Regions from separate parts of the Microbacterium sp. NPDC055683 genome, predicted to be linked through region 1. Evidence: predicted binding sites of a transcription regulator. Region 1 holds the regulator's gene; the other holds the start of a gene.

The links. Region 1 encodes LexA, which represses DNA repair genes until DNA is damaged. Its sites were predicted from a motif close to TCGAACANNTGTTCGA; they were not measured.
Region 2: the regulator LexA is predicted to act here: its motif matches at 9,491-9,506, upstream of ACWGPF_RS09515 (DUF222 domain-containing protein).

What each region holds. Positions count from the first base shown of each region.
Region 1 covers NZ_JBSHGQ010000034.1:11,000-26,402, reverse strand. Annotated here, with positions in the region: gene recA (recombinase RecA) at 1-200, shown strand, start outside; gene ACWGPF_RS12945 (regulatory protein RecX) at 214-1,059, shown strand; gene miaB (tRNA (N6-isopentenyl adenosine(37)-C2)-methylthiotransferase MiaB) at 1,108-2,649, shown strand; gene miaA (tRNA (adenosine(37)-N6)-dimethylallyltransferase MiaA) at 2,646-3,548, shown strand; gene dapF (diaminopimelate epimerase) at 3,626-4,498, shown strand; gene ACWGPF_RS12925 (LysE/ArgO family amino acid transporter) at 4,501-5,181, opposite strand; gene ACWGPF_RS12920 (LysR family transcriptional regulator ArgP) at 5,258-6,241, shown strand; gene ACWGPF_RS12915 (class I SAM-dependent methyltransferase) at 6,147-6,785, opposite strand; gene hflX (GTPase HflX) at 6,927-8,444, shown strand; gene ACWGPF_RS12905 (hypothetical protein) at 8,449-9,201, opposite strand; gene ACWGPF_RS12900 (alpha/beta hydrolase family protein) at 9,206-11,170, opposite strand; gene lexA (transcriptional repressor LexA) at 11,230-11,913, opposite strand; gene ACWGPF_RS12890 (LysM peptidoglycan-binding domain-containing protein) at 12,165-12,518, shown strand; gene ACWGPF_RS12885 (histidinol-phosphate transaminase) at 12,549-13,628, shown strand; gene hisB (imidazoleglycerol-phosphate dehydratase HisB) at 13,669-14,268, shown strand; gene hisH (imidazole glycerol phosphate synthase subunit HisH) at 14,265-14,912, shown strand; gene priA (bifunctional 1-(5-phosphoribosyl)-5-((5-phosphoribosylamino)methylideneamino)imidazole-4-carboxamide isomerase/phosphoribosylanthranilate isomerase PriA) at 14,998-15,403, shown strand, end outside.
Region 2 covers NZ_JBSHGQ010000020.1:42,112-57,514, forward strand. Annotated here, with positions in the region: gene ACWGPF_RS09480 (hypothetical protein) at 1-420, opposite strand, end outside; gene ACWGPF_RS09485 (TetR family transcriptional regulator) at 608-1,186, opposite strand; gene ACWGPF_RS09490 (MFS transporter) at 1,279-2,508, shown strand; gene ACWGPF_RS09495 (MDR family oxidoreductase) at 2,527-3,528, opposite strand; gene ACWGPF_RS09500 (MFS transporter) at 3,703-5,250, shown strand; gene ACWGPF_RS09505 (magnesium and cobalt transport protein CorA) at 5,228-6,244, opposite strand; gene ACWGPF_RS09510 (glycoside hydrolase family 27 protein) at 6,481-7,785, opposite strand; gene ACWGPF_RS09515 (DUF222 domain-containing protein) at 7,873-9,480, opposite strand; gene ACWGPF_RS09520 (nucleoside hydrolase) at 9,676-10,617, shown strand; gene soxR (redox-sensitive transcriptional activator SoxR) at 10,674-11,111, shown strand; gene ACWGPF_RS09530 (flavin reductase family protein) at 11,145-11,636, shown strand; gene ACWGPF_RS09535 (SDR family oxidoreductase) at 11,643-13,181, opposite strand; gene ACWGPF_RS09540 (LacI family DNA-binding transcriptional regulator) at 13,304-14,341, shown strand; gene ACWGPF_RS09545 (ABC transporter substrate-binding protein) at 14,441-15,403, shown strand, end outside.

The DNA of each region.
Region 1 (15,403 bases):
AGAAGTCGGGCTCGTGGTACACGTACGACGGTGACCAGCTCGGTCAGGGCAAGGAGAACGCCCGCAACTTCCTCATCCAGAATGCGGATGTCGCGCTCGAGATCGAGGGCAAGATCAAGGACAAGCTCGGTATCGGCCCGCGTCCCGCTGCGCAGGCGGAGGGCGCACCGGCCGTCGAGCCGGTCCGCCGATCGGCGTGATCGGCGCCGCTCGATGAGCGACGATCACGGCGAAGGCCTGGCTCCCGTCATCCCGCTGTTCGGCGGGAGCCAGGCGGCCCATCCGACGCGGCGGACACCGGCCGTGCACGACCGGGACACCGCAGCGGGCGGGCATCCCGCGGCCGGCCGTCCGGTCTCGGACGGAGATGCGGGCGACGGCGGGGCGTCGCCAGCACCCGACGGCGAGGGCTGGCACACGACCTGGCGCGATCTCGGTTCCGGCGAGCGCCGCCTCGCCCCGGCGCCGGCCGTGACGACGACCGTCCGTGACGGCGTGCGGTTCGTCGAGCTGCCGGAGGGAGGCGACGATTCGGAGGGTGCGGCCGGCCGCGACGGCGAGGTCCCGACGGACGTCGCCGCGGCGGCCGAAGAGCGCCTCGTGAAGGCGCTCCGCTCACGATCGCTGTCGGAGAGCGAGGCGCGATCCCGCCTGCGCAGGGAGGGCGTCGCCGAGGAGGCGGTCGAAGACGTCGTCCAGCGCCTCAGCCGGATCGGCGCACTCGACGACGCCGCCCTCGCAGAACAGCTCGTGCACATCGGCGTCTCGCGGAAGAACCAGGGGCGCAGGGCGATCGCGCAGGCGCTCGCGTCTCGCGGGATCGCGCGCGACACGGTCGATGCGGCCCTCGAGGGTCTTCCCGACGACGACAGGGAGCGTGCGCTCGAGTTCGCGCGCGGCAAGGCGGCCTCGCTCGTGCGCTTCGACGACGACACCGCCGTGCGCCGGCTCGTCGGGCAGCTGGCCCGTCGAGGGTTCGGCGGCGGGCTCGCGATGACGGCGGCGCGCACCGCCCTCGACGAGGCGCGGCGCGGGGGCGGCGGCGTCCGGTTCCGCTGAGCGGATGCCCGATGCGCTCGCGCCGCCGGAACGTAGAATGACGGGGTCATGACTATGCCATCCAGCGCCCCGACCCTCATCGCGCCCTCCGAGGCCGCCTTCGACGCCGACGGCCGCGCCCGTTCGTACGAGGTCCGCACCTTCGGGTGCCAGATGAACGTGCACGACTCTGAGCGGCTGTCGGGCTCGCTCGAGAGCGCGGGATACGTCAAGGCCGCGCCGGGGGAGGACGCCGACCTCGTCGTCATCAACACGTGCGCCGTGCGCGAGAACGCGTCGGGCAAGCTCTACGGCACCCTCGGGCACCTGAAGTCGCGCAAGGACGTCCACGACGGCATGCAGATCGCCGTGGGCGGATGCCTCGCGCAGATGGACCAGCAGGCCGTCCTCGACAAGGCGCCCTGGGTCGACGTCGTCTTCGGCACGCACAACATGGGCTCCCTTCCCGAGCTGCTCGAGCGCTCGCGCCACAACGGCGAGGCGGAGCTCGAGATCCTCGAGGCGCTCGAGGTCTTCCCCTCGACGCTCCCCACGAAGCGCGACTCGACCTACTCGGGGTGGGTGTCGATCTCCGTCGGATGCAACAACACCTGCACGTTCTGCATCGTCCCGAGCCTCCGCGGCAAGGAGAAGGACCGCCGGCCCGGGGACATCCTCAGCGAGATCCGCCTCCTCGTCGAGGACGGTGCGATCGAGGTCACCCTGCTGGGGCAGAACGTCAACACCTACGGCGTCGAGTTCGGCGACCGCGAGGCCTTCGGCAAGCTGCTCCGCGCGGCAGGCGAGATCGACGGGCTCGAGCGCATCCGCTTCACGAGCCCGCACCCCGCAGCCTTCACGGACGACGTCATCGCCGCCATGGCGGAGACGCCGGCCGTCATGCCGCAGCTGCACATGCCGCTGCAGTCGGGCAGCGACGACGTCCTCAAGCGCATGCGACGCTCCTATCGCAGCGCGAAGTTCCTCGGCATCCTCGACCGCGTCCGAGAGCGCATGCCGGACGCGGCGATCTCGACCGACATCATCGTCGGCTTCCCCGGAGAGACCGACGCCGACTTCGAGGACACCCTGCGCGTCGTCGAGGAGGCGCGGTTCGCCAACGCCTTCACGTTCCAGTACTCCATCCGCGAGGGGACGCCGGCCGCCACCATGCCCGATCAGGTGCCGAAGGAGGTCGTGCAGGAGCGGTACAACCGTCTCATCGCCCTCCAGGAGCGGATCTCGCTCGAGGAGAACCGGAAGCAGCTGGGGCGGTCGCTCGAGGTGCTCGTGTCGACCGGCGAGGGGAAGAAGGACGCCGAGACGCACCGTCTGACGGGGCGCGCGGAGGACAACCGCCTCGTGCACTTCGAACTCCCGGCCGGGTCCCCGCGCCCGCGCCCGGGCGACGTCGTGACGGTCGAGGTGACGCACGCCGCTCCGTTCCACCTCCTGGCCGACAGCGCCGACGGTGCTCCGCTGCGGATCCGTCGCACGCGCGCCGGCGACGCGTGGGACCGCTCGCAGGCGGAGTCGTGTGCGGTCCCGGCCCCGGGCGCTGTTCCCGGTGCGGTGCGACTGGGTCTTCCGACCATCCGCGTCGGCGTGTGATCGCGGCGCGCCCACCGCGTCTGTGGGCCGTCGTCGGCGCCACGGGAACGGGCAAGAGCGACCTGTCGCTCGCGATCGCGGACGCGGTCGGAGGGGCCGAGATCGTCAATGCCGACGCCATGCAGCTCTATCGAGGCATGGACATCGGAACGGCGAAGCTCGGCATCGCCGAGCGCCGCGGCGTCCCGCACCATCTCCTCGACGTCCTCGACGTGACGGAGGAAGCGGCGGTCGCGCGCTACCAGAGCGAGGCGCGCGCGGCGATCGACGCCGTCCTCGCGCGCGGACGCGATGCCGTGCTCGTCGGCGGCTCGGGCCTCTACGTCTCGAGCGTGCTGTTCGACTTCCGCTTCCCGCCGCGCGACCCCGCCCTGCGTGCGCGCCTCGAGGCGGAGCTCGACGCGCTCGGACCCGGTGTGCTCCACGACCGGCTGCGCCGCGCGGACCCCGAGGCCGCGGCGCGCGTCGACCCGCGCAACGCACGACGACTGGTGCGCGCTCTCGAGGTGCTGGCCCAAGGGGAGTCGACCCACGGTGCGGCCCTGCCCGAGGCGCCGGTGCACTGGCGGGCGGCGACGATCATCGGGCTCGCCCTCGACCGTGCTGCGCTCGTCGCCCGCCTCGACGCGCGCGTCGAGCGGATGTGGGCCGACGGCATGCTCGACGAGACGGCGGCGCTGCGCGAGCGCGGCCTCGAGCGCGGGGTCACGGCGAGCCGCGCCATCGGCTACGCGCAGGCCCTCGCGCAGCTCTCCGGCGAGAAGTCGCGGGATGAGGCCGTGGCCGAGACGCAGGCGCTGACGCGCCGGTACGCCCGCCGGCAGGTCTCGTGGTTCCGTCGCTACGAGGGCGTCACCTGGCTGGACGCGGAGGCTCCCGACCTGTCCGGCCTGCTCTGACCGTCCGGCCTACTCCGACCGTCCGTCCTCCTCTGGGCCGCGGACCGGCGCCGGGGCCGCGCCCCTAGACTGGGGCCATGGCGGAGATCCAGTTCACCAAGGGGCACGGCACGGGCAACGACTTCGTCATCGTCGCCGACCCCGATGGCGAGCTCGACCTCGCGGACGAGCAGGTCGCGGCGCTCTGCGACAGGCGGTTCGGCATCGGCGCCGACGGGCTGCTGCGCGTCGTCCGCTCGGCACACCTCCCGGAGGGAGCGGCGGCTCTCGCCGAGGAGCCCGGCGCCGAGTGGTTCATGGACTACCGCAACGCCGACGGCTCCCGTGCCGAGATGTGCGGCAACGGCACGCGCGTGTTCGCGCGCTACCTGCTGGAGACCGGCCTCGCAGACCTGCCGCCCGGGAGCACCCTGCCGATCGGAACGCGAGCCGGGGTGAAGGACATCATCCGCAGCGAGAACGGCTTCCAGGTCGATCTCGGGCGCTGGCGTGCGGAGCCGGGCGACCCGCTGGTCCGGGCGAAGGGGCTGCCCGTCGCCCGACCCGGCCTCGGCATCGATGTGGGAAATCCCCACATCGTCGTGGCGCTCGCATCGGAGGAGGAGCTCGACGGGCTCGACCTCACGGTCCAGCCCCTCATCGACCCCGTCCCGCCGCACGGCGCGAACATCGAGTTCGTCGTCCCCCAGGGCGTCCACGACGGGATCGGACGGCTCCGCATGCGCGTCTTCGAACGCGGCGTGGGTGAGACGCTCTCGTGCGGAACGGGCACCGCGGCGGCCGCTCTCGCCGTGCGCGACTGGGCCGGAGCCGGCGCGCCCGACATCTGGCGCGTCGAGGTCCCGGGAGGCACGCTCGGCGTGCGCATGCTCCCCACGGAGGAAGGCGAGCACGTCGCGCTCTCCGGACCGGCGACCCTCGTCTTCTCGGGGTCTGTCGCGCTCGCCTGACGTCAGGCGAGCGCGAGGCTCGCCGCGAGTGCGAGCATGACGACGGCGATGGATCCGTCGAGGATCCGCCACGAGCGGGGCGACCGCAGCCAGCGCGCCGCGACGCGCGCGAGCGCCGTGAGGAAGGCGAACCACAGGGCGCTGCCGAGCACCGCGCCGAGTCCGAACATCCAGCGCGCGTCTCCGTAGCTCGCGGAGATCGATCCCAGCAGCAGCACGGTGTCGAGGTAGGTGTGCGGATTGAGCCACGTGATCGCGAGGCACGACAGGATGGCCGGCAGGAGGGTCCGCGTCGTCGTGACGGGGCGCGCGATCACGGCCGTCGCGGTGCCGCCGCCCGTCGCCGTCTCCCTCGCAGCGGGTGCCGGCGCATCCGCCGCGACCTCGATCGCGGAACCGCGCGGCCGGACGGCGCGCCACCCCGCGGACAGGGCGTAGCCGGCGAGGAAGACGACCCCCGCCCACTTGACGGCCTGGAAGAGCCACGGCAGGTGCTCGACGACCACGCCGAACCCCGCCACGCCCGCGCCGATGAGCAGGATGTCGCTCGCGAAGCACGTCACCGCGAGGGCGATCGCGTGCTCGCGCCGGATGCCCATCTTGAGGAGGAACACGTTCTGCGCGCCGGGGGCGATGATGAGCGAGAGGCAGAGTCCGAGGCCGGCGAGGAGAGCGGTGATCACAGCAGGCGACGCTACGCCGGTCACGTCGATTCGGGAAAGCAGATCTTCTGATTCTCACCCTGCGTAAGCTGAGCTAATGAAGATCGCCCCCGAACTCGCGGAGACCGTCGCCGCCATCGTCGACGCCGGCAGCCTCGACGGCGCCGCGCGGACGCTGCGCATCACGCCGTCGGCGGTGAGTCAGCGCCTCCGCACGCTCGAGGGCCAGCTCGGGCGCGTGCTCATCGTCCGCTCGAAGCCCGCGCGCGCGACGGAGTCGGGCGCCGTGGTCGTCCGGATGGCCCGGCAGTACGGGCTGCTCGCGCACGACGCGGCGATCGCCCTGGGACTCGACGGCCCGGGTCGGCTCAGCGTTCCCATCGCGGTGAACGCCGACTCGCTCGCGACGTGGCTGCTGCCGGCGCTCGAGCCCGTCAGCCGCACGCACGACGTGACCTTCGAGCTGCACCGCGAGGACGAGGACCGCACGGCGGCGCTTCTCGAAGCGGGGACGGTCATGGCCGCCGTGACGTCGCAGAGCGAGCCGATCGCGGGTTGCACGGTGACGCCGCTCGGAGACACCTTCTACGACGCCGTGGCGACGCCCGCCTTCGTCGCGCGGTGGATGCCGGACGGCGTCACCGCGCGCTCCCTCGAGCAGGCGCCCGCGATCGACTTCGACCGGGCGGACGACATCCAGTCCGCGTGGCTGCGTGAGCAGGGAGCCGATCCCGCCCTCCCGCCGAGGCACTACGTGCCGGCGTCGGAGGACTATGCGGCGGCCGTCCGCCTCGGGCTCGGATGGGGGATGCTGCCTCCGCTGCAGGCGAAGCCCGCTCTCGACGCAGGCCTGCTGGTGCTGCTCGGGGAGCCCCGACTCCGCGTACCGCTCCACTGGCAGCAGTGGAACCTGCGCTCGCCGGCGCTCATCGCCATCCGCGAAGCCGTCGTCGCCGCGGCGCGCGCCGCCCTGCCGCCCGAACGTCCTAGGCGGTCGGGACGGGCCCCGTCGGAGGCGATCCGTGCCGTCGCACCTTCAGGAGGCGGAAGCCCTTCGACGTCGCGTGGCGGTGCACGCTGAAGTCCGGTTCCAGGGTGCTCTCGAGCCACCGGTGCAGCGAGTCCGACCCGAGGTTGCGCTGCACCACGAGGTAGGCGTCGCTGCGGGGGGCGAGGCGGGGGAGCCACGTCTCCATGAGCTCGTGGAGCACGGCCTTCCCGACGCGGATGGGCGGGTTCGACCAGAGCGTCCGGAAGGCGACGTCGTCGGGCACCTCGTGCGGCCGTGCCGCGACGACGTTGTCCAGCCCGAGCTCCTCGGCGTTGCGCCGGACGAGGTCGAGCGCGCGCTCGTTGACGTCGACGGCCCAGACGCGTGCACGAGGAGACTGCATCGCGAGCGCGAGGGAGAGCGGCCCCCAGCCGCATCCGAGGTCGAGGAAGTCCCCTCCCGGCGGGGGAGCCGGGGCGTGTGCGAGCAGCACCGCGGTGCCCGCGTCGACATGACCCGGGCTGAACACCCCGCCCGCCGTGGTGACCTCGACGTCGCGATCCGCCAGGGACACGCGGATGCGACGGAGCTGCTCGGGAGCGGAGGGATTCGCACTGAAGTAGTGATCCCCCATGGGGAACGAGATTACCCGAGGAGCGGACTCGAGGCGAAGCCCCGACGGCGGGGCAGGCGCCGCCCCCGCGACACGCCCGACCGGGTATCCTGGAGGGCTCGACGCCCGCGCACCGCTGGCGCACCCGACGAGAGGCACCCTTTGACCGACACGACCCCGTCCGACGTGCAGGCCGATCCGCAGACGGACCCGGTCGATCGCGTGCTCTCCCGCGCGGAGTCGCGCTCGGGCGTCCGCATCTTCGGAGCCGCGCAGGCGCTCCAGGCGGAGTCGACGGCCGACGGATCGACGACCGACGGCGAGCAGTGGGATCTCGAGGCCCGGCACGCGCTGCGCCGCGTCGCGGGGCTCTCGACGGAGCTCGAGGACGTCACGGAGGTCGAGTACCGCCAGCTGCGCCTCGAGAACGTCGTGCTCGTGGGCGTCTACGCGCAGGGGTCGCTCGCCGATGCCGAGAACTCGCTCCGCGAGCTGTCGGCGCTGGCGGAGACGGCGGGGTCGACGGTCCTCGACGGCGTGCTGCAGCGCAGGCCGCACCCCGACCCCGCGACGTACATCGGGCGCGGCAAGGCCGACGAACTCAAGGACATCGTCGCGGCCGTCGGCGCCGACACCGTCATCGCCGACACCGAGCTCGCCCCCAGCCAGCGCCGCGCGCTGGAGGACGTCATCAAGGTCAAGGTCATCGACCGCACGGCCGTGATCCTCGACATCTTCGCCCAGCATGCCAAGACGCGCGAGGGCAAGGCGCAGGTCGAGCTCGCGCAGCTCGAGTACCTGCTGCCGCGCCTGCGCGGATGGGGCGAGTCGATGAGCCGCCAGGCGGGCGGCCAGGTCGGCGCGGGAGGCGCGGGCATGGGCTCGCGCGGCCCCGGAGAGACGAAGATCGAGCTCGACCGCCGTCGCATCCGCACGCGGATGGCGCAGCTGCGCAAGCAGATCCGGGAGTTCGCCCCCGCGCGCGACGCCAAGCGCTCCGAGCGCAAGCGAAACACGGTGCCGTCGGTCGCCATCGCCGGCTACACCAACGCCGGCAAATCGTCGCTGCTCAACCGGCTGACGAGCGCGGGCGTGCTCGTCGAGAACGCGCTGTTCGCGACGCTCGATGCGACCGTGCGCCGCACCGAGACCGCCGACGGCCGCGTCTTCACGCTCGCCGACACCGTCGGCTTCGTCCGCAACCTCCCGCATCAGCTCGTCGAGGCGTTCCGATCGACGCTCGAGGAGGTCGCCGACGCCGACGTCATCGTGCACGTCGTCGACGGCCACCATCCCGATCCCGCCGGGCAGCTGGCGACCGTCCGCGACGTCATGGCGGATGTCGGGGCCCGCGACATCCGGGAGATCGTGGTCTTCAACAAGGCCGATCTCATCGACGACGACGCGCGCCTCGTGCTGCGCGGTCTCGAGCCGGACGCGGTGTTCGTCTCCTCCCGCACGGGGGAGGGGATCGCCGAGCTCCGCGCCGTCGTGGAGGAGGCGCTGCCTCTTCCCGCCGTCGAGGTGCGCGCCCTCGTTCCCTACGGACGCGGTGATCTGCTGTCGGCCATCCATGAGACGGGGATCTTCCTCTCCCAGGATCACGAGGAGGGCGGCACGCGCGTGCACGTGCGGGTGTCGCCGCGGCTCGCCGCCGACCTCGCGCCCTACGCGGTCTGACCCGTCAGCGCGTGCCGAGCCATATCAGCCCGGCGACGGCGAGGGCCTGCACCCAGCTGACCATGCTGCCGACGAGGAAGTACTCCGCCTGCGTGCCCCGATCCCGGTCACGGGAGATCTCCGGGAAGCGGACGATCCCCTTGGCGGCGATGAGGGCCGCCACGACGGGGTAGGCCTGCGCGAGGACGAGCCCCGCCAGCACGATGCGCTCGAGCGGCCCGATGATGCGTCCGCCGCGCAGCGTGTGCGTCGTGCGAGGGTCGGGCGCGTCGACGGACGCGCGGTCGGAACGCGCGAACAGGCGCCTCGGCGGGGAAGGCTCGTCATCGGCGGGGACGTCCTCGCTGCGGAGCGCGGCGCGCACGACGAGATTGGCCGACTCGAGGAGGAAGAGCGCCCCGCCCGCGACGAGGACGATGAGCCCGACGGGCGTGCCCGCCGACCCGACGGAGGCGGCCACGGTGCCAGGAGGGAAGACGAGGCCGGCACCCGCGACGGCGGCGAGCACCACGACGGGCGCGAAGCCGAGCAGCGCGCGGTCGGCGCGCACGGTGGCGAGCCATCCGATGGCGCACGCGGCGGGGACGAGCGCCAGCACCGCGGATGACGCCGGATCCGTGCCGAGCGCCGCGCCGGCGAGCGCGCAGAGGAGGAGGACGACGGCCACGGACACGGCGCGCGCCGCGCGCGGTGCGACGAGTCGGCGCCCCAGATCGGAGGCGCCGACGGCGGCGAGGACGAGGCCGGTCAGTTCCATCGGGTCAGACGATAGCCGGAGGCTCCGACATCCCGGAGAGGGGGAGCGGAGGCACCCCCGGCGTGTCGAATCCCAGCACGGCGCCGAGGAAGGCCGCCTCCGCCTCGAACGCGCGCACGATCGCGTCGGCGCCGCGGAACCCGTGGGACTCGCCGGGGAAGAGCAGGTAGGCGTGCGGCACCCCGCCCTCGGCGAGCGCGTCGCGGAGCGCCTCCGACTGCGACGGCGGGACCACGGGGTCGTCGGCGCCCTGGAGGATGAGCAGCGGCGTGCGCAGCCGTTCGGCGTGCGACAGCGGCGACCGGTCGATGTAGAGCTGCTCGGCGCCCGGCAGCGGGCCGACGAGGCCGTCGATGTACCTGGCCTCGAAATCGTGCGTCTCCGCCACGAGCAGGCGCAGGTCGGCGACGCCGTAGCGGCTGATGCCGGCCGCGAACACGTCGGTGCCGGCGAGGGCGCACAGGACGGTCCATCCCCCCGCCGACCCGCCGCGGACGGCGAGCCGTGCGGGGTCAGCGAGCCCCTCTGCCGCGAGCCCGCGCGCGGCGGCGGCGACGTCGTCGACGTCGACGACGCCCCATTCGCCGCGGAGCCGCTCGCGGTAGGCGCGCCCGTAGCCCGTCGAGCCGCCGTAGTTCACGTCGAGCACCGCGATGCCGCGGCTCGTGAAGTACGTGATCGCCAGGGAGAGCGATCCGGCCACATGGGCGGTCGGCCCGCCGTGGACGAGCACGAGGCAGGGCGGCAGCTCGTCGTCCCGGCCCTCGGCGACGGGGCTCGTGGGCGGATAGTGGAAGGCGTGCACCTCGCCGGACGGTCCGTCGAAGGCGACCGCCCTGGCCTCAGGCAACCACTCCGGGTCGAGGGAGGACACCCCGCCCCGCACAGCGGTCAGGGTCCCGAGAGCGAGATCGAGCAGCCAGATCCCCCCGGGCGTGCGCGGACCCGCGCCCGTCAGCAGGGCGCGGGCACCGCGGACGTCCTCGACGTGCATCTCTCCCAGCACGGTGTCCAGGTCGGTCACCGTGCCGCCGTCGATGAGGACGAGACGGTCGCGCCCGTTCGTCTCGACGGCGAGGATGCGTCCGTCGGCCAGCGGGGAGTACCAGCGCGTGCCGAGGTTCCAGAGCGGTCCGCCGGTGTCGGCGTCGACGGAGCGGACGACGACCACCTCGTCGCCCCGCGCATCCAGACGGGCGCGGTGCAGGTTCCAGCGGGCGGGGCCGCCGGCGCGGATCGGCGGGTCGGCGGAGAACAGCAGCGTGTCGTCGGAGACCCACTCCGGCTGGAGCGCGGAGATCTCCGCGCCATCGACGCGCCCTCCCGCGAGCGTTCGCCACTGCGCGATCCGGCCGTCGGCGCCGAGGTCGCCGATGCGCAGCTCCGCGGCGTCCCACGGCATGTCGGGATGGTCCCAGGCGATCCAGGCGAGGCGGCCGGCGCGCGGGGAGGGGAAGGCGAGGAAGTCGCTCCCGGCGACGACGCTGACGATCCGGTCGGGCCGCCCCGCCGCGGAGCCGTCGAGCGGCACCGTCACGATGTCGCGCGTCACCCGCCGCCCGTCCTGGCGCTCGCGGACGGCCCACAGCCGCCCCTCGGCGAGCACGAGGTCGCCGTACGCGGCGTGCTCGTCCGCGGGGGTGAGCGCGACGGGCACGCCGCCGGCTGCGAGGGCGTACACGCGCTGATCCGACTGCTCGACGAACAGGAGCGTCCCGTCCGGACCGGGGATCCACGCGCCGCCGCCGTACTCGTGCACGCGCGACCGTGCGCTCCACGGGGAGGGGAGCACGATCCCGCCGTCCGATGCGCGGCGCACGGCGGTGCGTCCGCGCTCGGAGGGCACTCCCTCGGCCCACCAGACGTCGTCGTCCGCGAAGCGCGCGCCCGACAGGCGGGGCGCCGACACCGCGATGTCGGCGGCGGCGAGGGGCGAGGGCCAGGAGCCGTAGGGGAGCGTCTGCGTCATGCCGTCCACGCTATCCGGCGCCGCCGGACGCCGGGCAGGCGCGATGCGGCACCGCGGGATCAGACGGCGCGCAGGATGGCGACGACCTTGCCGAGCACGACGGCCTCGTCGCCGAGGATGGGCTCGAACGCCGAGTTGCGCGGCAGCAGCCAGGTGTGCCCGTCGCGCTGGCGGAAGGTCTTCACCGTCGCCTCGCCGTCCACCATGGCCGCGACGATGTCGCCGTTGTCGGCCGTCCCCTGCGAGCGCACGACGACCCAGTCGCCGTCGCAGATGGCCGCGTCGATCATCGACTCGCCCGTGACCTTGAGCATGAACAGATCGCCCTTGCCGACGAGCTGGCGGGGGAGCGGGAAGATCTCCTCCACGTGCTGCTCGGCCGTGATCGGCACGCCGGCGGCGATGCGGCCGACGAGCGGCACGAGCGCGGCGTCGCCGACGGAGGGGGCGGCGTCGGCCGGGTTCTCCACGGCGGAGCCGGGAAGGTCGATGAGCACCTCCATCGCCCGGGTCTTGCCCGGGTCGCGTCGCAGGTAGCCGCTCAGCTCCAGCTGCCCGAGCTGGTGCGTCACGCTCGAGAGCGACTTCAGGCCGACGGCGTCCCCGATCTCCCGCATGCTCGGCGGGTATCCGTTCACCTGGATGGACCGCTGGATGACCTCGAGGATGGCGAGCTGCTTCTCGCTGAGGTTCTTGCGCCTGCGCGTCCGCGGCTTCTCGCCGCGGGTCTGGGCATCCGTCATGTCCGTGCTCCTTCGCTGCCCCGAGCGGATGTCGGTGGTGCGTGATGTGGTGATCCCGTTGAGAAGACGGTATCGGATGCGACACGGATCCGAGGAGATTTGTTCGAGCGTGTCGCATGCGGGACCGTAGGCCGCTTCGAAGACAACTCTTGACACGCCCGGCACCTCGAAGATACATTCGGAACATCGCTTCGGGCCTGCGTCTCCCGGCCGAGATGCAGGTTCGAAGCGGCCCCGAGGAAGGAACCGACATGAGCACCATCCGCACAGCCCCCGCCCGTCGAACGCGGCTGCGCCTCACCGCGCGCGGTCGGCGCGTCGTCGCCGCCCTCGCGGCGGCCCCCGTGGTGACGGCGATCGGTCTCGGCGTGCTCAACGGCGGCGGCGCGCTGGGATCCAGCGAGGCGGGCGTGCCTGCGGGCGGGTTCGAGACCGTGACGGTGCTCGCGGGCGACACGCTGTGGGGGATCGCGGAGGAGATCGCCCCCGACGCCGACCCGCGCGACGTGGTCGACGCGATCGTCCGCCTCAACCGCCTCGACGGCGGCGGGGTCGACGCCGGCGCGGAGATCGCCATCCCCGCGGCCTACGCGTCGGCGGACTGAGCCAGGCGCTCACGCCCTAGCATGGATGGGGTGACCGCCACCCTCGACGACCTCCCCTTGCGCGACGACCTCCGCGGACAGCAGCCGTACGGCGCTCCCCAGGCGCCGTTGCCCGTCGCCCTCAACGTCAACGAGAACACGCACCCGATCCCCGACGACGTCGCCGACGACATCGCCGATTCGGTGGCTCTCGCGCTCCGCGATGTCAACCGGTACCCCGACCGCGAGTTCACGACGCTCCGCGAGGGCTTCGCGGACTACCTCGGCCACGGGATCGAGCCCGCGCAGATCTGGGCGGCGAACGGCTCGAACGAGGTGCTCCAGCACATCCTGCAGGCGTTCGGAGGACCGGGTCGCACGGCGTTCGGCTTCGCCCCCACCTACTCGATGTACTCGCTGCTGACACGCGGCGTGGGCTCGACGTTCGTGGCGGGCGAGCGTGGCGCCGGCTTCACCCTCACTCCGGAGAGCGCCGCCGAGCAGGTCGCCGACGCGCGGCCCGACGTCGTCTTCCTGTGCGCGCCGAACAACCCCACGGGGACGCCGCTCGAGAACGACGTCGTCGAGGCCGTCTACGAGGCCGCGCGCGGGATCGTCATCGTCGACGAGGCGTACCGCGAGTTCGCCCCGCGCGACGTGCCGTCGGCTCTGCAGCTGCTCCCCGGCCGCGAACGTCTCGTCGTCTCGCGCACGATGAGCAAGGCGTTCGCGTTCGCGGGCGCGCGAGTGGGGTACCTCGCCGCCGATCCCGCTCTCGTCGACGCCCTCCGCCTCGTCCGGCTGCCCTACCACCTGAGCGCGCTCACGCAGGCCGCGGCCTCGGCTGCGCTCCGCCACTCCGACACCATGCTGTCGATGGTCGACGACATCGTCGTCCAGCGCGATCGGATCTCCGCCACGCTCGAGGCGCTCGGCTACACGGTCTACCCGACCTGGTCGAACTTCGTCCTGTTCGGCGGGGTCGACGACGTCCGCGGCACGTGGCAGGCGCTCTACGACCGCGGGGTCCTCATCCGCGACATCGGCATCCCCGGTCACCTCCGGGTGACGGCGGGCACGGAGGAGGAGACGAGCGCGTTCCTCGACGCGCTCGCCGAGATCGGCCGCTGACGGCGGGGAGCGCCCGCAGGCGCGCCGATAGAATCGGTGCATGACCCGAATCGCGCGCCGCACCCGTTCCACGAGCGAGTCGACCATCGAGCTCGAGCTCGACCTCGACGGCACGGGGAAGAGCACCATCGAGACGAGCGTGCCCTTCTTCGACCACATGCTCACGGCGTTCGCGAAGCACTCCCTCACGGACCTCTCCGTCAGGGCGACGGGCGACACCCACATCGACGCGCACCACACCGTCGAGGACACCGCGATCGTGCTCGGACAGGCGATCCGCGAGGCGCTCGGCGACAAGGCGGGCATCTCGAGATACGGCGACGCCCTGGTCCCGCTCGACGAGGCGCTCGCTCAGGCCGTCGTCGACATCTCGGGCCGCCCGTACCTCGTGCACACGGGGGAGCCGGCCGGGTTCGAGCAGCACCTCATCGGCGGCCACTTCACGGGCTCGCTCGTTCGCCACACGTTCGAGGCGATCGCGTTCAACGCGGGCCTCACCGTGCACGTGCGCGTCCTCGGGGGCCGTGACCCCCACCACATCGCCGAGGCCGAGTACAAGGCGTTCGCGCGCGCGTTCCGGCAGGCCAAGGCGCTCGATCCGCTCGTGGACGGCATCCCCTCGACGAAGGGCGCGCTGTGACGGCGCGTCCGCAGGTCGCCGTCCTCGACTACGGCTCGGGCAACGTCCACTCGGCCGTGAAGGCCCTCGAGGCCGCGGGCGCCGACGTGGCGCTGACCCGCGACCGCTCCACGGTGCTCGATGCCGACGGCCTCCTCGTGCCCGGAGTGGGCGCCTTCCAGGCCGTCATGGAGCAGCTCGACGCCATCCGCGGAGGAGAGCTCATCGAACGGCGCCTCGCCGGAGGGCGGCCCGTTCTGGGGATCTGCGTCGGCATGCAGGTGCTCTTCGCGCGCGGCATCGAGCGCGGCGTCGAGACCGAGGGCCTCGGCGAGTGGCCGGGGACCGTCGCGCAGCTCGACGCGCCCGTCGTGCCCCACATGGGCTGGAACACGGTGGACGCGGGCGAGGGGTCGCGGCTCTTCCGCGGGCTCGAGGGCGAGCGCTTCTACTTCGTGCACTCCTATGCGGCTCAGCAGTGGGAGCTCGACGTCCAGGCGCCGTTCCCGCAGCCCGTCCTGACGTGGGCGCACCACGGCGGTCCCTTCCTCGCCGCCGTCGAGAACGGCCCGCTGTCGGCGACCCAGTTCCACCCCGAGAAGTCGGGGGAGGCGGGTATCCGCCTGCTGCGCAACTGGGTGGACGGCCTCGCTCCCGCGCTGTGACGGCATCGAGTTGGAGCAGGGGCCGCGGGCGGTCTAGTCTCTTGACTCGTGCGTCCGCGGGAGAGGCCCGCGTGCACGAGGAGCCATGAACGATTTCGCGTCCACACCCGCACTGACCCTGCTCCCCGCCGTCGACGTCGCCGACGGCAAGGCCGTCCGCCTGACGCAGGGCGAGGCCGGCTCCGAGACGAGCTACGGCGATCCGCTCGAGGCCGCCGACAACTGGAAGAGCCAGGGTGCGGACTGGATCCACCTGGTCGATCTGGACGCGGCGTTCGGCCGCGGGTCGAACGCGGGCATCCTGCGGAAGGTCATCAAGCACGTGCGCGGCGTGAACGTCGAGCTCTCTGGCGGCATCCGCGACGACGCCTCGCTCGAGGCCGCCCTCGAGAGCGGCGCGCAGCGCATCAACCTCGGCACGGCCGCGCTCGAGAACCCCGAGTGGACGGCATCCGTCATCGGGCGCTACGGCGACGCGGTCGCCGTCGGGC
Region 2 (15,403 bases), on a different contig from region 1:
CTCGTCGTTGACGTACGTGTTGCCGCCGTAGCTCGGGCAGATGCAGATGGCGCCCTCGCGCAGGGCCATCTCCGCGTTCCACTTGTACGCCGTCGAGAGGGCGGTGTGGGTGGAGGCGTTGGAGTGGTAGTACCAGAGCATCGCCTGCAGCGTCGTCGCGGGCTTGCGCACCGCCGTGTGCGGCACGAACAGCCGGGTGAGGTCGCCGTCGATGTCGACGTCGATCTCCTCGTACGGCTGGCCGAACCGGCTGACGATGCTCGTGCGCGCGACCTCGCCGGGGAGCCGACTGATCGGGCCGTCCGCGGCGTGCACCGGACCCCCGATGAAGGGGATGGCCGCCGCGCCGGCCGCCGCTCCGATGAGCAGAGAGCGGCGGGAGAGGTGTGCCGGGCGAGACGACGTCGGGGCGGTGTCCATCGGGGGTCCCTTCCTCAGACCGAGCTGACGCGGCTCAATCTAGGGATCCCGGGATGCTGCGCCGGGGTGCGTAACGAGACCGTCACGCGTTCTCCATCCGGCCGTCGTCTGGCATCGCGGGCACCGCGGGGACCCGACCTGGGCATCCTGGCGGGCAGCGGGACCGAGTCGCTAAGTTGTGCGCCGCTCAGGGGGCGGCGAGTCGTCGCGCCGCCTCGACCACGGCTGCGCGGTAGTGCTCGTCGTCGGGGCTGAGGCCCGTGATCATGCGGACGACGTGGGGGAGGAGGGCGCCGTATCCTGCGAGCGAGAGCAGCAGGACGTGGAGCATCTCGGGTGTGAAGGCGCTCGTCAGCGCGCCGTCGTCCTGCGCCGCGGCGAGAGCCTCCGTGCGCTCCCGGTACATCTCGACGCGCGCGGACTCGTCCGGCACCTCGTCGGTGTACGCGAGTGCCTCCCATGCGAGGAGCCGGATGAGGTCGGGTCGGCTCCGGTTGAACGCGACCAGTCTCTCCGCGAAGTCCGCGACCTCCTCGACGGCGGCGCCGGTGAACGCGACGGAGCCGACCCCCTCCTCCACCTTGCTCCGCAGGACCTCGGCGAAGAGTGCGGGCTTGCCGCCGAAGTAGTTGTAGATGCGCTCCTTGTTGACCGACGCGCGGCGCGCGATCCGCTCGATCGTCGTGCCGTGGAGCCCATGGGCGACGAACTCCGCCGTCGCCGCGTCGAGGATCCTGCGCTTGGTGGCCTCGGTGTCCCATGCCATGTCTTCCCCATTTCCAACGCCTGCGTTGCAATCCTCCCGCAGGATCCCCTATCGTTTTCCCAACGGTATCGTTGGAGATGAGTGGAGCACAGATGACCGAGCGTTCCGAGCGCACGTCGCCCTCCGGGATGACGACTCGCCTGGCCTTCCTCTTCGCCGTCGCGGGAGGCGCCGCCGTCGGCAATCTCTACTGGGCGCAGCCCATCCTCGCCGTCATCGCCGTCGATCTCGGGGTGACCTCCGAGACGGCGGGCCTGCTCATCACCGTCACCCAGCTCGGCTACGCCGTCGGGATCTTCCTTCTCGTGCCACTGGGCGACATCGTGGACCGTGCCCGCGTCATCCCGCTGCTCATGGTCCTCGCCGCCGCGATGCTGGCGGTCGGCGCGGCCGCGCCGTCGTTCCCCGTCCTCGTGGTCGCCCTCTCCCTCGTCGGCGTGACGACGGTCTCGGGGCAGTTCCTCGCCCCGCTCGCGGGCGACCTCGCCGCAGACGACCGGCGCGGCCGGGTCATCGGGATCGTCGCCTCCGGACTGCTGCTGGGCATCATGATCGCGCGCGCGGTCAGCGGCGTGCTGACCGATCTCGTCGGATGGCGCGTGCTCTACGCCGCGGTCGCCGCGCTCATGCTCGCCCTCGCCGTCGTCATGCGGCGCGCGCTTCCGCGGCTCGCTCCGCGGGCGACGGCACCGTACCCGGCGCTCCTTCTCGCCGTCGTGCGGACGCCCTTCGCGAGCCGGACCGCGCGGTGGCTCGTCGTCGTGGGCGCCGTGACGATGGCGTCGTTCACGCTGTTCTGGACGGGGCTGACCTTCCTCCTCTCCTCGGCGCCCTTCGGGTTCTCCGCCACGCAGATCGGGCTCGTCAACCTCGTCGGCATCGGCGGAGCCGTCGCCGCGCAGCGCGTGGGGAGACTCGCCGATCGCGGTCTCGCCGTCCCCGCCATCGCCGGGGGACTCGCGCTCGCGTGCGCGGCGCTCGTCCTCGCGGCGAGCGCACCCGCTCGGCTCGCGGTCGTCCTCGCGGCGAGCGCACCCGCTCGGCTCGCGGTCGTCATCGTCGTGATCGCCGTCTACTCGGTCGGCGTGCAGTCCGCGATGGTGCTCGTCCAGACCCGCATGCTCGCGATCGATCCGTCTGCGCGCAGTCGGCTCAACACGGTTCTCGTCGTCGGCAACTTCCTCGGCGGAGCCGCCGGCTCGGCACTCGCCGGTGCACTGTGGGCCGGCGGCGGATGGTCCTCCGTCGCGGGGGCGGGAGCCGCTCTGCTGCTCCTGGCCCTCGCGGTCTGGGTCGTGCAGCGCCGCCGCGCCTTCGCGTGACGCGGTCTCGGTCGCGTCCTACGCCCGCACGTCGACGACGATCCGCCCCGCGACCCGGCCCGCCAGCACCTCCTCGGCGGCGGACAGCGCGCCCGCGAGGGGGATGGTCGCGGTCGAGTCGTCGAGGACGGCGGGGTCGAGGTCGGCGGCGAGTCGCGCCCACGCCTCCTCGCGCAGCACGAGCGGCGCGTCGACGGAGTTGATGCCGGCGAGCGTCACTCCGCGGAGGATGAACGGCAGCACGGTCGTCGGGAGGTCGGCGCCCTGTGCGAGGCCGCACGCCGTGACGGTGCCGCCCCACGCGGTGCGCGCGAGGACGTTCGCGAGCGTACGGCTGCCGACCGAGTCGATGGCGCCCGCCCAGGCGGCCTTCTGCAGCGGCTTGCCCTCGCCCCCGAGGTCGGCCCGGTCGACGACCGTCCGCGCCCCGAGCGCGCGGAGCCGCCCGCCCTGCTCGTCGACGCGCCCCGTGGAGGCGGTGACGTCGTAGCCGAGCCGGGCGAGCAGCGCGACCGCGATCGTCCCCACGCCTCCCGCCGCCCCGGTCACGAGCACAGGGCCGGAGTCGGGTGCGACGCCATGACGCTCCAGCGCGAGCACCGAGAGCATGGCGGTGAATCCCGCCGTGCCGATCGCGGCGGCCCGCCACGGGGTGATCCCCTCGGGCAACCCGACGACCGAAGCCGGATCGACGCGGACGCGCTCGGAGAGCCCTCCCGGTGTCCGCTCCCCGATGCCTGCCCCGTTGACCACGACGGCATCGCCCACGCTGAACCGTCCGGCGGCCGCCGCCACGGTCCCCACGGCGTCGATCCCCGCCGCGAGAGGAGGGGAGGAGATGATCCCCGGGCGCCCCGCGAGCGCGAGAGCGTCCTTGTAGTTGACGCTCGAGAATTCGACGTCGACGACGAGATCGGCGTCTCCCGCCGCCTCGTCGGCCACGTCCTCGAGCGCGGCCGCGTGCGGGCGCTCCCTCGTCCCGGACGGATCGGCGCGGACGACAAGAGCACGGTGCGTCATCCCCTCACGGTACCTCTCTCCCAGCGCGCGTGCGCGCCCGCGCGTTGCGCACGCCGACGACCTTGTCAAAACGGGCGCGTGCGTTTCCGGCCGGCGCGGATTCCCGCTATGGTCGGCCATTTGGTGCCCTTCGGGGCATCCGTCGACACGCACGAGAACCATACGAAACGAGTGATGAACGTGAATCCCTCCTCTTCTGTCCCGCCGTCCGCCGCCCGCAGGCCGCGCCTGCGGCCACGCCGTCTCCAGGTCGAGGACGTGCTCGTCGTGAAGCGGTCGCGCATCCGCACCGCGATCTCCGGAACCGTCGTCGGCAACTTCATGGAGTGGTTCGACTTCGGAATCTACGGCTACCTCGCCGTCACGATGACGGCGGTCTTCACGCAGGGTCTGCCGGCGGAGGCCGGGCTGCTCGTGACGCTGTTCGGGTTCGCGGTCTCGTTCCTCGTCCGCCCCCTCGGCGGTGCCGTGCTCGGCCCCATCGGCGACCGCATCGGGCGCCAGAAGGTGCTGTTCCTCACGATGACGATGATGGCCGTCTCGACGGCGCTCATCGGCGTGCTGCCGACGGCGGCGCAGATCGGCCTGTGGGCGATCATCCCGCTCTACCTGCTGAAGATGATCCAGGGGTTCTCCACGGGCGGCGAGTACGCCGGAGCGTCGACATACGTGGCGGAGTTCTCGCCCGACCGCCGTCGTGGGTTCTGGTCGTCCTGGCTCGACACCGGCTCGTACATCGGCTTCGCCGCCGGAGCCTCGACCGTCGCCCTGACGACGCTCGTCGTCGAGTCGGTCTCGGGTCCCGGCGCCATGATCGAGTACGGATGGCGCATCCCCTTCCTCGTCGCCCTCCCGCTGGGCGTCGTGGCCATCTGGTTCCGTCTGCGCATCCCCGAGACGCCCGCGTACGAGGTGGCCGAGTCGTCCGGCGAGACGGAGGCCGACGGCGAGGACCCGATGGCCCGTCATGGCATCGTCGGCATCTTCCGCCACTTCTGGCGTCAGATCCTCGTGGCCATGGCGATCGTCGCGGCGACGAACACGGCGGGTTACGCGCTCACGAGCTACATGCCCACCTACCTCGAGAAGGACGTGGGCGTCTCCAACCTCATGGCCGCCATGGCGACCGTGCCCGTGCTGATCGTCATGGCTGCGTGCCTTCCGCTCGTCGGCCGCCTGTCCGACCGCGTCGGCCGCAAGCCCGTCTATCTCGCCGCCGTCGCGGCGACCCTCGTGCTCATGGTGCCCGCGTTCGCCGTCATGCAGATCGGCGAGGAGTGGGCCATCCTCATCGCGCTCGCGATGGTCGCCGTACCGGTGGCCCTGTGGGTCGGGCCGTCGGCCGCGGCGCTTCCTGCGATGTTCCCGACGGCATCGCGCTTCGGCGCCATGGCGATCGCCTACAACCTGTCGGTGTCGCTCTTCGGCGGGACGACGCCGCTGTTCAGCGAGTGGCTCATCCAGCTCACCGGCAACACCTTCATGCCGGCCTTCTACATCATGTTCTTCGCCGTCGTCGCGGGCGCGGCCGTGCTGACGATGCCGGAGTCGGCCCGGCGTCCCCTCATCGGATCGGTGCCGACCGTGGAGACGAGGGCCGAGGCCACCGCGCTCGTGGCGGAGCAGGATGCCAACCCGCTCATCGACACGAGCACGATGCCGCTCGACATCCTGCACGGCGAGCGCGAGCGCGAGCGCGCTACAGCCAGCGCCGGCGCCTGAACAGACCCCAGAGGCCGAACCCGAGCCCGACCATGAGCGCGAGCGCCAGCGGGTATCCGTATGCCCATGACAGCTCGGGCATCTGCTCGAAGTTCATGCCGTAGACGGTTCCGACGAGCGTGGGGGCGAAGAGGATGGCGGCCCAGGCCGAGATCCTCTTCACCTCCTCGTTCTGGGCGAGGCCCGCCTCGGTCATGCGGCGCATCTCGTCGTTCTGGCGCTGCGCGGCGAGCGTCGCGTCGACCGTGAGGGCGTTCTCGAGAATGGCGCGGAAGGCGCCCGTGCGGTCGGCGACGCGCAGCGCGTGGTCGAGCACATCGCGGAGCGAGCGCTGCAGCTCCTCGTCGACGCGGTACTTCTCCGATCCGCGCAGGAGCGCCTGCAGCATCGTGACGAGCGGCTGCGTCGCCCGCTGGAATCCGATGACCTCGCGTGCGAGGTCGTAGATGCGGCGGGACACCGACGCCGCCCCGTCGAAGAGCTGGTCCTCGATCTCGTCGATGTCCTGCTCGAGCCCGGCGACGACGGGAGCGTACTGATCGACGACCTCGTCGAGGATGGCGTAGAGCACGGCCTCGGGGCCCCGGGCGAGCAGGTGCGGAGCCTGCTCGAGCCGCCGCCGCACGCGGCCGAGGTCGGGGGCCTCGGCGTGGCGGATGGTCGCGACGAAGTCGGGGCCGACGAAGACGTGCAGCTCGCCGAACTCGACCCGCTCCTCGTCGTCGCGGTAGCGCGCGGGCCGCAGCACGACGAACAGCGTGTCGCCGTAGCGCTCGAGCTTCGCGCGCTGGTGGCCCTTGAGGGCGTCCTCCACGGCGAGCGGATGGAGCGCGAACTCCGCGGCGAGCGCGCGGATCTCATCGGCGCTCGGGCGGTAGAGGCCGAGCCAGGCCATCCCTTCGCGCTCGCGCGCCGCCTCCTGGGCCGTGCGCAGGTCGGCGGGGTCGGGCGTCCTGCGTCCGTCCACGTACACCGCGTTGTCGATCAAAGCCATCATCGTTCACCTCATCCGCTCGTTCGGGCGCGCGCGGACGGGCCGCGCGCACGGAAGCCGCGCGCATGCGGCGCGCGGCGGCGCCGCCGAGAGGCTCGGACGTCAGCGGGAGATGCTGATCGACGAAGGCATGTCGGCGGCGCGGCGACTATCACTGGACATCGCGCATCACCTGCCTTCGGATCGGGGAACGGGCGCAGAGCCCACGCGACCCTACGCCCGTTCCTGGAGGAGAGTCAAACGGTGTAGCGCAGCAGCGCCGTCCCGTGCGGAGCGAGGTCGAGCGGGATGGCCGTGCTGCCGGCAGCGACGCCGCGGTCGGCGGGCGGCGCCGACGGATGGTGTGCGACGTCGGTCGCCGTCCAGAGCTCGCGCAGCGCGCCGTCGAGACGCGCGGGGAGCCCGACGTTCTGCGTATCGAGAAGCACCGACCGCGCCGTGTCGTCGAGGTTGAACGCCGCGATGTAGCGCTCGCCGTGCTCGCCGTCTGCGGTCCACAGCACGAGGCCTCCTTCACGGAACACCTCCCTGCTCCCCGTCGCGCGCAGCAGGGCGAGGGCGTCGGAGTTCTGGAAGAGCGCGACGGTGGCGGGGTCGCTCGTCGGCAGGTCGCCGCCGATCATGAGCGGAGAGCGCGCGACCAGCCAGAGCGTGAGGAGCGAGATGCGCTCGGCAGGGGTGAGCCGGTCGTGGCGCGGCTCGCCGCGCTCCGCGCGGATGCCGATGCGGCCGAGGGGGAGCATGTCGCCGTCGGGCCATCCATCGGCGGACGCGTGGGGCGCCCAGCGCGCGAAGCGGGCGAAGTTGGCCTCGACGTCGGCCCAGTCGTCCCACAGGTCGTCGCAGATGCGCCACATCGTCGCGTGCTCCCGCAGGTGGTCGAGACGCGTGAGCGAGAGGTCGCGGCCGGGGGAGAGGCTGAGCTCGATGGGGCGGCCGGTGCGGGCGATCGCGCGCGCGTAGGCCTCGATGTCGGCGGCCTGATAGGGCCACAGCATGTCGTCGGCCTTGAGGAAGTCGACGCCCCAGGCGGCGTAGAGCTCGAGCGTGGAGTCGTAGTACGCCTGCGCTGCCGGATGGCGATGGTCGAGCCCGACCATGTCGGGGTTCCACTCGCACGCGTTCGCGGCGTCGGCCACGTCGGACGCCCGTGCGTGGGAGCCGAGGATGGGCAGGTCGTCCGCGACGGCGCGACGGGGGATGCCCCGCATGGTGTGGATGCCGAACCGCAGGCCGAGCGCGTGGATGCGGTCGGCCAGCGGGCGGAAGCCGGCCCCGCCCGCCGCGCTCGGGAAGCGGCCCTCATCGGGCACGAGACGGCCGTGGGCGTCGATCGCGAGCGGGGCGTCGGCGTTGTAGCCGTGCGAGCGGGCCGTCGGATCCGACCAGTCGATGTCGACGACGACGGTGTCCCATCCGTACGGCAGCAGGTGCTCGGCGATGAACTCGGCGTTCGCGATCACCTCCGCCTCGGTCACGGTCGTGCCGTAGCAGTCCCAGCTGTTCCAGCCCATCGGCGGGGTGCGGCGAGGGTTCGACATGGGGTCCCTTCATCGGGTTCGCGGACGTCGTCGGGCGCGGGGCGCGACCCCGAGGCTAGCGGATTACAACGTGGGAATCGAGTGTGCTCACGTCCGCTGTCGTCGGATGGCGCGGTGGAGGCGGGTACGGAGGCGCGTCGGGGATCCCTGCGCGGGCCGCGGCCGGCAGTCGCGATCGATCCAACGCGGCGGGATGAGCCGGGGGATGCCGTCGTCCATGCGGACGACCCAGCCGGAGGTGTCGAGGTGATGGTGGTGCCACCAGCAGAGGAGGACGCCGTTGTCGGTGCGGGTGGGCCCGCCGCGAGCATGGTCGTGGACGTGGTGGATCTCGCACCAGGCGGTGGGGATGGTGCAGCCGGGGATGATGCAGCCGCCGTCTCGGGCGGTGATCGCGCGACGCTGGCGGGGAGTGAAGCAGCGCTGCACGCTCTCCAGCGACAGGATGCGGCCGTCGGCGGTGAGCGTGACACGGTCGACGCGGCCCGTGCAGGCGAGGCGGCGTGCGACGGAGACTGGGACGGGAGCGGCGACGCCGTCGATGCGCGCGACGGGCCGGGCCGGGGTGTCCGGATCGGGGCGGGTCGGGGTGTCCGCGACGGGGCGGGTCGGGGTGTCCGCGACGGGGCGGGCGGGTGCGTCCGCGACGGGGTCGACATCGCTCTCGCCGTCGGATGCGCGGGCGAGGTCGTCGAGGGTGACGTGGATCATGACGGTCGGTGCGGCCCCGCCGATGTCGGGGGTCTCGGCGGCGCGGGACGCGGCTTCGAGCATGGCCATGAGCGCGTCGTGTCGCTTCTGGGTCGCTGACCGGCTGTCGGCGGGAGCGGCGACGCCGTCATCGTCGCCGTCGTCGGCGGGGGTGAAACGCGGGCCGCGGGCGGGATTGGTGTGGGCGGAGAGGAGGGTCTGGAGGAGGGCGCCGGCCTCGGGCACGAGGGTCCCGTTCACGCGGAATGCCCCCGAGGGTGTCTCGGTGACGGTGAGCGACCGGTTGCGGAAGGCGCGTTCGTGGTCGGGTTCGACGCCCTCGGCGGTCAGCAGGTCGATCCATGCCTGCGCGTGCACCTCGGCCACCGAGAGCGGCACCAGCCCTGCGCCGACCGGCCGGGCCTCCCCGGTCTCGACGAGACCGTCATCCCCGGCGTCGTCGGCGGTGTCGGGGTCGGTGTCGGGGTCGATGGTGCCGGTGGCGATGCCGACGAGGTGGCGTTCCATGAGGTCGACCAGGGCGGGGTCAGCGGCGCTCTGTCGGGCCGTGTCGACCGCCTTCAGGATCCCACGGGCCGCGTCCTGGCCGAGCAGGCCCGCCCCGATCCCCGCCGCGACGTGCTCCCGCACGGGCGGGAGGGCCTCGCCGGTGAGGGCGGTTCGCTCACGGGTGCGGTCGTCCACCCTGATCCGTGCCCGCACCTCCCGTCCGGATGCCCCCGTGACCCGCTCGAGCAGCTCCGACGCGGTGCGGCAGCCGTGCCGACCGGCGACGCCGTCGGCGCCCCGAGACCGCTCCGACACCTCGCCCGCCACCCGCACCCGGAGTGCGTCGACGATGCGCCCGAGATGCTCGACCCGTGCTGCGAGCGCGACGAGGTCGCCATCGGACAGGCCGGCCACCGCGTCGCGCATCCCGTCCAGGGAGGCCATCGCCCTCCCGACCGCCAGGGTCGGGATGTTCGAGGAAAGCTGCGTCGCCATGCTCCCAGAATAGAACATATATGCGAACAGAACAACGCTTTTCTGCGATCTATCTGGTATTTCCTGGAGGCTCGATCATGCATGGACCTCCGACATTGCTCGATCATCTATCCACAGAGATCCGGTCAACCGGTTGCAAATAGGAGTGTGTGTCCGTACGCTCGACGTCGGAACATCCGAGAGCAAGGGAGCCCCGTGACCGCCTTCCCCGCCGTGCCCCGCCAGCGGATCATCGTCGACAACGACTTCTCCGGCGACCCCGACGATCTCGTGCAGATGGCGCATCACGCCCTGTCGCCGGCCGTCGACATCCGCCTCGTCATCGGCTCGCACCTGTCGCCCGGCGACCCGTTCGATCCCAGCGAGACGCAGGCCGACAACGCCGCCGCGATCGCGAGCGACCTCCTCTCGTCGATGGGGCGCGACGACATCCCCGTGCTCGCCGGCGCCGACACCGCCATCCCCGACCGCGGCACCCCGCACGACACCGCCGCCGCGCGCGCCATCATCGCCGAGGCGATGCGCGACGACACCGACCTGCCGCTCGTCTTCTGCGCGGGCGCCGGGCTCACCGAACTCGCCAGCGCCCTGCTCCTCGAGCCGCGCATCGCCGAGCGCATGACGCTCGTCTGGATCGGAGGCGCTGAGCACGAGGGCCTCGCCGTGCCGCCTCCCGACGCCTCACCCGTCGAGTACAACCTCGCGATCGACGTCGCCGCCGCGCAGGTCGTGTTCGACAGCGCGGTGCCGATCTGGCAGGTGCCGCGAGACGCCTACCGGCAGGTGCTCGTCTCCGCCGACGAGATCGACCTGCGCATCCGGCCGCACGGCGCCCTCGGCGCGCGCCTCGCCGACGCGATCGCCCGGGTGGCCGAGATGGCGGCCCGGCACGGGTTGCCGCTCGGCGAGACCTACGCGCTGGGCGACAGCCCGCTCGTCCTTCTCACGTCGCTCCGGTCGTCCTTCCAGGCCGACCCCTCGTCGTCCGACTACGTGCTCGTCCCGCGCCCGGCCATCCGTGACGACGGCGGGTACGCGTCGCGCCCCGAGCGCGCACCCATCCGCGTGTACCGGCGCCTCGACGTCCGCCTGCTCCTGGAGGACCTCTACGCCAAGCTGGCGCGCGCGGCCGCCTGAGGCGCTCCGAGCCCGCCTACGCTGGGCAGATGGATGGCGAGCGCGCCCCCGAGTAGCTGCTCACGGTGGGCGAGGTGAGCAGGCGCACGGGCGTCGCCGTGTCGGCACTGCACTACTACGAGCGGCTCGGGCTCATCGCGTCGTCGCGGACGGCGGGCAACCAGCGCCGTTACCGACGCCACATGATCCGGCGGGTCACGCTCATCTCGGTCGCGAAGCGGCTGGGCATCCCACTGGCTGACGTCGGGGCGGCGCTGCGCGACGTGCCGCTCGACCGCACTCCGACTCAGGCCGACTGGCAACGCGCGTCGGGGGAGTGGAAGCGCGTGCTGGAACGCCGACGGCAGGCGATCGAGCGCCTCGAGCACGCGCTCACGGGCTGCATCGGATGCGGCTGCCTCTCGATGACTGCGTGCCGGCTGCTCAATCCCGACGATGCGCTCGGCGGGGTCGGGGCCCGGCGCCTCGGGATCGAAGATGACGGCCCGATTTGACCTCGACCGCGGTTGAGGTTCTAGCGTCGGATCATGCAGACCTCCCACGTCGACGCCTTCAAGACCGCCTTCCGCCACCATCCGGCCGGGATCGCGCTCATCACGGCGGCGTCTCCCGATGGGCCCGTCGGGATCACGGCGTCGAGCGTCGCCTCCGTCGGGCTCGACCCGCTCGCGCTCGCGTTCTCCGTGACGCGGTCGAGCGGCAGCGCCGGGGGGATCCTGCGCGCCGACACCTTCGTCGTGCACCTCCTCACGGAGCACGACGTCGAGACGGCGCAGACGTTCGCCGTCTCGGGCAGCGAGCGCTTCACGCCGGCCCAGGGATGGCGCACTCTTCCGACGGGGGAGCCCCACCTCCCCACGGCGCGCGTCGCACTGCGCTCGCGCGCACTGCAGATCACGCCGGTGGGGGCGTCGTCGCTCGTGCTCGCCGAGGTGCTCGACGTCATCGAGGGGCAGGATGGCGCTCCCGTGGTCTACCAGGACCGCGCCTTCCACGTCATCCGCCGCGCAGGGGACTGAGCGACGTCAGCGCTCGTCGGCGATCGCCTCCGCCGCCTCGGTGATGCGGACGGCCATCCCGGCGAAGATGAACCCGTGGAAGGGGAGGACGGCCAGCCAGTAGAGGCGGCCGGCGAGCCCGCGGGGGAAGAACACCGCGCGCTGGGCGTACCGCGCGCCCGCGCCGTCGGGGGAGACGCGCAGTTCGAGCCATGCCGAGCCCGGCACCTTCATCTCGGCCCGCAGTCGCAGCAGCCGGCCCTTTTCGACCGCCTCCACGCGCCAGAAGTCGATCGCGTCGCCGACCTGCGCCGCCGTGCGCGAGCGCCGCCCGCGGCGGAGCCCCACGCCGCCGACGAGCCGGTCCATCCAGCCCCGGATGGCCCACAGGACGGGCGACGAGTACCAGCCGTTCTCCCCGCCGACGCCGAGGACGACGCTCCAGAGGTCCTCGGGGGCCGCACGGGTCGGGCGGGAGCGCTCGTCGACGAACACGGTCCGACCGGCCCAGTCGGGATCGCTCGGAAGCGGATCGCTCGGCGCTCCCGACACCTCCGCGTCCTGCCAGCTCGTCTCGACGAGGTCGGCCTCGACACGGCCCAGCGCGAGCCGGACGGCCGTGCGATACGGCGTGAGGCCGTCGGCGGGTGGCGGGATGAGGGCGTCGATCGCGTCGTCCTTCACGATGCACTCGTTCTGAAGCGACGCGATGAGGGGCCGCGCGATGGACCTCGGCACGGGCGTGACGAGGTTCACCCAGTGCGACGCGAGCCCCGGGGTGAGGACGGGCAGCGCGGCGATCGCGCGCTGGCGGAGCCCCGCCTCGAGCGCGTAGCCGTTCATCATCTGCCCGTACCTCAGCACGTCCGGTCCGCCGATGTCGACGGCGCGACTGACGTCGTCGGCGACGCGCGCGGCGCCGAGCAGGTAGTGCAGCACATCGCGCACCGCGATCGGCTGGATGCGGTTGCGCACCCACCTCGGCGCCGGCATGTACGGCAGGACCTCTGTGAGGTGCCGGATCATCTCGAACGACGCCGAGCCCGACCCGATGACGACCCCCGCCTGCAGGACGAGTGCCGGCACGCCGGACGCCAGCAGGATCTCGCCGACCTGCACGCGCGAGCGGAGATGCGGCGAGAGGTCGGCACCCTCGGGGTGGAGTCCGCCGAGGTAGACGATGCGCCGGACGCCTGCCGCCCTGGCCGCATCGGCGACCGTGCGCGCGGCGCGCTCGTCCGCCTCCTCGAATCCGCGACCGGCTCCCATCGAGTGGATGAGGTAGAACACGACGTCAACGTCGTCGCACGCCGCGGCGACGGCCTCGGGGTCATCGGCAGAGCCCTCGACGATCTCGACCTCGCGCCCCCAGGGGAACGCCCTGGCGCGAGCGGCATCGCGCGCGAGCACCCGCACGCGGTACCCCGCGGCGAGGAGCCGGGGTGTGAGCCGCCCGCCGATGTAGCCCGTCGCGCCGAGGACGAGCGCGCGGGGCGCCGTCCCGTCGGCGCGGGGGAGCGCGCGCAGGGCGGGCTCTCGGCCCGTGGGTGCCGTGAGGTCGGTCATGGCGCCAGGCTAGGCGTGCTGCCGAGCAGGGGAGAGGGGTTGACGCGATATCGCCGACGTGCATTGACTACGTAGTCATGCCTCTGTACGCTCGTGACGTCCCGCGACGACGAGGAGGTCGGATGGTCGAGAAGACCGCACGCGCACGCCGCGTCTCCATGGTCGACGTCGCGCGCGAGGCCGGGGTGTCGCAGAAGACCGTCTCGCGGGTCGTCAACGACGAGCCGTACGTCGCGGTCGACGTGCGCGAGCGCGTGCTCGCCGTGATCGATCGGCTCGGCTTCCGGCCCAACGCGGCGGCGCGCGCGCTCGTGACACGGCGTTCGCATCGCATCGGCGTCGTCGCGATGGGAGGGACCACGCTGCACGGGCCGACGTCGGTGCTCGCCGGCGTCGAGGCCGCGGCGCGGCGGGCGGGGTACACCCTCTCGGTGATCCGCACGGAGCCCGGCGGCCGCGACGAGATCCAGGCCGCCGTCGACGCGCTCGCAGGGCAGGGTGTCGAAGCCGTCGTCATCTCGGAGCCCGTCGACGTGGGCGGTGCGCCCATCGACATCCCTGAGGGCGTCGAGGTCCTCACGTTCGGCATGGGGAATGCGACGAGTCATCCCCGGGAGCTCGTCGTCGGCGCGGACGAGAGCGGATGCGCGCGAGACGCCACCGATCATCTGCTCGCGCAGGGGCACGCCGTCGTCGATCACATCGCCGGGCCCCCCGACTGGCTCTCGAGCCGCAGCCGGACGGCCGGGTGGCGGCGCGCACTCGTCGACGGCGGGGTCGCTCCGCCCGAGCCCGTCGCGGGCGACTGGACCCCGGCCGGCGGGTTCTCGGCGATGTCGGCGCTGCTCGACCGGGGGGGCTGCACCGCCGTCTTCGTCGCCAACGACCAGATGGCGATCGGCGCGATGTCGGCCATCCAGCGCGCGGGCCTGCGCGTGCCGGAGGATGTCGCCGTCGTCGGGTTCGACGACATCGACGTCGCCGCCTACCTCGCCGTCCCGCTCACCACCGTCCGCCAGGATTTCGCCGAGACATCGCGCGTCGGGATGCACCGTCTGCTGCGCGCGCTCGACGGCCACGTGCACGACGACCTGCACCGCACGCTCCCCGCTCAGCTCGTGATCCGAGCCTCGAGCACCGCATCGCCCGCCGCCGACTGACCCCTGGTCGGAGGATGGGCGCCCTCGCCCGGTATGACAACGTAGTCAGGAGAATTCGTGATCCCCTCTTCATCCCCGCCGAGCCACTCGCGTCGCGCGGTGCTCCGCCTTCTCGCGGCGGCGGGCGGCAGCGCGGCGCTCGCCACGGCGCTCGCCGGCTGCGCCCCGTCCTCGCGCCCGCCGCTCGCGTCCGGCGACGTCGACGTGTCCTTCTGGACCCATGACGACGGCTACGTCGCGTTCTTCTCGGATGCCGTGGTGCTGGCCGAAGCCGACTCCCCGTTCCGATACCGGCTCGACGTCACGAAGGCGGGCGCGGCCGACATCGTGACGAAGCTCATCGCCCAGGCGGTGGCGGGAACGGGCACGCCGGATGTCGTCGGCCTGGAGATCGGGGCGTTCTCCCGCATGCTTCGGGGCGACATCGCCCCCGAGCTGCTCGTCGATCTGACGGACGCCGTCGCACCCGTCGCCGACGACCTCGTCACGGCGCGGCTCACGCCGTTCCAGAAGGACGGCGCGCTCTACGCGCTCGACTCCGACACCCCGCTCACGGTCTACTACCACCGTCAGGACGAGCTCGCACGCCTCGGCATCCCCGCGGAGCTCGGCACGTGGGAGGAGTTCGGGCGGACCGGCGCCGCGCTCGCCGATCGCGAAGGGCTCGCCCTCGGCGCCGTGGCCACGAGCGACCCCGGCGGCACCGTGCAGAGCTGGCACATCCATCTGCTCCAGCGCGGCGGCGACCTCTTCGACGCCGACGGGCAGCCCTCTCTCGAGACGCCGGAGGCCGAGGACGCGCTCGCGTTCGTCGCCCAGGGCGTCCAGTCGGGGGCGCTCGCGACGGTCGCCGACATGTACGGGCCCAGCATGCAGAGCGGCCTGAAGTCGGGGAAGATCCTCGGCGTCAACATGCCGTCGTGGTACGCCAGCTACGGCATCAAACCGAACGTGCCCGAGCAGGAGGGGATGTGGCGGGTCGCGCCGCTGCCCCGGTTCGAGGGAGGCGGAGGACGCACGGGCGTCGGCGGCGGCACGGGCTTCGGCGCGCTGCGCGGCAAG